2 regions of the Frondihabitans sp. GW821-FHT04F02 genome follow, and region 2 is predicted to be linked to the other one. Evidence: predicted binding sites of a transcription regulator. Region 2 holds the regulator's gene; the other holds the start of a gene.
The links. Region 2 encodes LexA, which represses DNA repair genes until DNA is damaged. Its sites were predicted from a motif close to TCGAACANNTGTTCGA; they were not measured.

Region 1: AC07TY_RS02200 (DUF6504 family protein) is a predicted target of LexA. The motif match lies at 993-1,008, and genes of this name have one in related genera.

Annotation. Positions count from the first base shown of each region.
Region 1 is NZ_JBWKSZ010000001.1:460,615-463,007, reverse strand. It holds gene AC07TY_RS02210 (GNAT family N-acetyltransferase) at 1-86, shown strand, start outside; gene AC07TY_RS02205 (SDR family oxidoreductase) at 111-863, opposite strand; gene AC07TY_RS02200 (DUF6504 family protein) at 1,029-1,370, shown strand; gene AC07TY_RS02195 (glycoside hydrolase family 15 protein) at 1,431-2,393, shown strand, end outside.
Region 2 is NZ_JBWKSZ010000007.1:146,331-148,723, reverse strand. It holds gene AC07TY_RS17185 (LysM peptidoglycan-binding domain-containing protein) at 1-225, opposite strand, end outside; gene lexA (transcriptional repressor LexA) at 503-1,192, shown strand; gene hflX (GTPase HflX) at 1,275-2,393, opposite strand, start outside.

The DNA of each region.
Region 1 (2,393 bases), on a different contig from region 2:
CCTCACGGCGGGTGGCCGAGAAGATTGGGCTGCGCGAGCTCGGGACGACGGGGTGGCGCACCGTGCTCGGCACGACCTTCGGCTGACCGGGGCCGCCGATGCGAGGCGGATCAGTGCGAGCCGGCGAGCATGTGCAGCACCCGGTCGTAGGCGCCGTCGACCTCGGCGAAGCGCAGCATCTTGACCCGCTCGACCATGACCTGCTTCTCGTCGGGCCGCGTGCTCAGGATCTCGAACACCTCGTCGAGGTACTCGTCGACCGGCATGGCCCGGCCGCTGGTGTCCTCGTCCTGACCGAGCAGCGTCGTCGCAACTGCCGGCGGGATCAGCTCGAGCACCTCGACGCCCGACTCGGCGAGCTGCAGGCGCAGGATCTCGGTGAACGAGTGCACCGCGGCCTTCGTGGCGTTGTAGGTCGGCGTCATCGCGAGCGGCACGAAGGCGAGTCCCGACGAGACGGTCATGAACGCGGCGTCGGGCCTGCCCTGCAAGAACTCGGTGAACGCCGCGACGGTCCGGATCGTGCCGAGCAGGTTCGTGGTGATGGTCGCCTCGGCCGTCTCGAGGAAGCCCGCGGTCGTCAGGTCTTCGGGCTGCATGATGCCGGCCATCGTGATGACGACGTTGAGGTCGGGGTGGCTCGCGGTGATCGTCTCGAACCCGTTCTGAATGGACGCAGGAACTGCGACGTCCATCTCGAGGCCCGTGATCCCCGGGTTCTCCGCTTCGATCTCGGCCAGGAGCGCCGTGCGGCGTCCGGCCACGACGACGGTGTTACCCGCCGCCGCGAAGCGCTGCGCGAGGCCCAGGCCCAGACCCGAGGTGCCGCCGGTGATGAGGATGGTGTTTCCAGTCGTTTTCATGTCTCTACTGTGGCGCCGCGCTCGGACGACGTGAAGGGAGCGGTCAGCCGGGGATTCGCAGTCCGTCCCTTCTCACGGCTCGGGGCTTCTGGTCGCGGGGTCGCGAATGTCGGAGGCGCGACGTAGAGTTCGAACATACTTTCGAACAGAGCCAGAGGGGCCAGCATGCGGATCGACGCGCAGCGGATCGACGAGCGGATCGCCGTCGAGACTACCGACGAGGGCACGCCCCTCCGATTCACCTGGCGGCGGGTCGTCTACGGCGTGGTGAGCGCACCCGAGGTGTGGATCACCCGGCAGGCCTGGTGGCGCAGCGCGACGCGGGCCCCGCGCGGCTCCGGCAGCGAGCTGCTCGAGATGCACGTCTGGCGCGTCGACGCGCTGCCGCTCACCGACGGCGCGCACCGGGTCGACGGCACGTTCGACCTCGCGCGAGACCCGATCAGCCGCGAGTGGCTGCTGCTCGGGGTGTTCGACGACCAGATCGACCAGCAGCTGTTCGCGTGAGCCGGCCCGCCTCAGCATGCCACGGCGGGCTTTCATGGCATCGGCTGATTGGATGAGCGCATGCCCCTAGCGATCGAAGACTACGCACTGATCGGCGACTGCCACACGGCCGCCCTCGTCGGCCGGAACGGCAGCATCGACTGGCTCTGCCTGCCGCGCTTCGACTCCCCCTCCCTGTTCGCCGGCCTCCTCGGCGACGACGACAGCGGTCGCTGGCTGCTCGCGCCGGCCGACCCGACCGCGACTGCCACCCGACGCTACGTCGACGACACGTTCGTGCTCGTCACCCGCTGGTCGACGCCGACCGGCGAGGTCGAGGTCACCGACCTCATGCCGTACGGCGACCGCCGAGCCGACCTGGTGCGCCGCGTGCGGGGCATCTCGGGCACCGTCACGATGACCGAAGACCTCCGCATCCGCTTCGGCTACACGACGGCGATCCCGTGGATCCGGCAGCTCGACGACGACACCCCGCCCGACGACTCGTCCATGCCGCACGAGGCCGAGACCGCCGGCCGAGGCACGCTCGTCGCCGTCGCCGGGCCCGACGCGGTCGTCGTCCGCGGGCCGAGGCTCACGGCCAGCGACCACGCCCACCGCGCCGCCTTCGACGTGACGGCCGGCGACACCGTCGACCTCGTGATGACCTGGTACCCGTCGTACCGCGAGCCGCCGGCGCCGATCGACGTGTCGGCCAGCATCGACACGACGATCGACTGGTGGCGCGACTGGGCGTCGCACTCCGAGGCGCCCGAGGCGTACGGCGAGGCGGTCCATCGCTCGCTCCTGATCCTGCGCGCCCTGACCCACGAAGACACCAGCGGCATCGTGGCCGCGGCCACGACGAGCCTCCCCGAGCAGTTCGGCGGCGGCCGCAACTGGGACTACCGCTACGTCTGGCTCCGCGACGCCTCGATGACGCTGCAGGCGCTGTTCTCGCACGGCTACGCCGACGAGGCGATGGGCTGGCGCGGCTGGCTGCTCCGCGCCATCGCGGGCGATCCCGACGACGTCCAGATCATG
Region 2 (2,393 bases):
CTCACCAGCCGCCACGGTGACGTGGTCGAAATGGACGTCGCCCGCTTGGCCGGTGGCGACCGCGCCGCCGCCCGTCAGAACGAAGCCGGCGATGATCGCGACGGCGGCGAGGAGGACGGCGATCGTGAGGACGACGCGACCCCGAGCGGTGATGCGGAGGTGGGAGACGGATGCGGTGCGGGTCGCGGGAGCTGCCGTGGGGAAGGCGGTGATCGTTGCGCTCATGATGCGTACCTCTCTTGTCGATTCTGTCGAGACGACTTGGCTGTGGTCTTCGTGCCAGGCCGCCGGCCGGGGCCGCCTGACACGAAGAGGTGTTCCGAAGAACACTTCCGAACATATCTTCGATTAACACCGATTTCAAGAGGCTCTAGCCGAAAATCGCAGAAAAACCACGCGACACACTCGAACATGTGTTTGTTCTGCTCATTTCGACCGGATACAGTTTCGATCGGTGGGATCAGTAGAACAGCAGCCACCGACATTCGAGAGAGGTGGGCGCGTGCCCGAGGCAACGACTACAGAGGCTGGGCCCGATCCCCGTGCCCGAAAGCCCCTGACGGCGAAGCAGAACCTGATCCTGACGGCCATCCGCGCCTCGATCGCCAGCCGCGGCTATCCGCCGAGCATGCGCGAGATCGGCGACGCCGTCGGCCTCGCCTCCCTCTCCAGCGTCACTCACCAGCTCAACCAGCTCGAGCTCGCCGGTGCGATCCGCCGCGACCCCAACCGGCCCCGCGCTCTCGAGGTGCTCCTCGAGGACCCCGACAAGGTGGTCCCCGAGCCGACGATCGTCCGCTACGACGATGACGACAACGTGACCGCTCGCGTGCCCCTGGTCGGACGCATCGCCGCAGGCATCCCGATCACCGCCGAGCAGCAGGTCGAAGACGTCATGCCCCTCCCCCGCACCCTCGTGGGCAAGGGCGAGCTGTTCATGCTCAAGGTCGTCGGCGAGTCCATGATCGACGCCGCCATCTGCGACGGCGACTGGGTCGTCGTCCGTCAGCAGGGCAACGCCGAGAACGGCGAGATCGTCGCGGCGATGCTCGACGACGAGGCGACGGTGAAGGTGTTCCGGCAGCGCGACGGTCACACCTGGCTGCTCCCGCGCAACTCCAACTTCGAGCCGATCATGGGCGACCACGCGCAGATCCTCGGCAAGGTCGTCGCCGTCCTGCGGTCTCTCTAGGGGCCCGACGGGGCGAAGCCGCCCGAGAATGCCGAATGGCCGCAGGAAGTTCCTGCGGCCATTCGGGTGTGAGGGGTGCGTCTCAGTTGGCGAACTCGCGCAGGGGCGCTGCGTCCTGCGGGTAGACCTTGGCCGTGACGCGCGTGCCCTCGGGGAGGTACTCGACGTCGACGACCGTGCCGATCTCGTGGATCCGCGCGATGACCTCGCCTCGGTCGTACGGGACCAGCAGATCGAGCTCGACCTCGGGCCGCGGCAGGAGCTCCGCGAGCGTGGCACGCAGCTCGTCGATGCCCTCGCCGGTGCGGGCCGACACGAAGATCGCGTCGGGCACCATCCCGCGCAGCACGAGCCGCTGGCTCTCGTCGACCAGGTCGCTCTTGTTGAAGACGACGACCTCGGGGATGTCTCGCCCGTCGACCTCCGAGATGACCTCGCGGACCGTCGCCAGCTGCGCAGCCGGGTCGGGGTGCGAGCCGTCGACGACGTGCACGATGATGTCGCTGTCGTGGACCTCCTCGAGCGTCGAGCGGAAGGCCTCGACCAGCTGATGCGGCAGGTTGCGCACGAAGCCGACCGTGTCGGCGTACGTGAACGGACGGCCGTCGTCGGTCAGCGACTTGCGCACGGTGGTGTCGAGGGTCGCGAACAGGGCGTTCTCGACCAGGACTCCGGTGCGAGTCATCCGGTTGAGCAGGCTCGACTTGCCGGCGTTGGTGTAGCCGGCGATCGCGACGCTCGGGACCGCGTTGCGCGTGCGGTTGGCCCGCTTCGCCTCGCGTGCCGGCTTCATCTCCTTGATCTTCTTGCGCAGGATCGCCATCCGGGTGTGGATCCGGCGTCGATCGAGCTCGATCTTCGTCTCACCCGGACCGCGCGAGCCCATTCCGTTGCCGGCGCCGACCTGGCCACCGGCCTGGCGCGACATCGACTCGCCCCAGCCGCGGAGCCTCGGGAGGAGGTACTCGAGCTGCGCGAGCTCGACCTGCGCCTTGCCCTCGCGGCTCTTGGCGTGCTGGCTGAAGATGTCGAGGATCACGGCCGTCCGGTCGATCACCTTGACCTTCACCACGTCTTCGAGCGCACGACGCTGGCTCGGTGCCAGCTCGGTGTCGGCGATCACGGTGTCGGCACCGAGTGCCTGCACAGTGGCCTTCAGCTCGAGCGCCTTGCCCGATCCGAGGTACGTCGACGGGTCGGG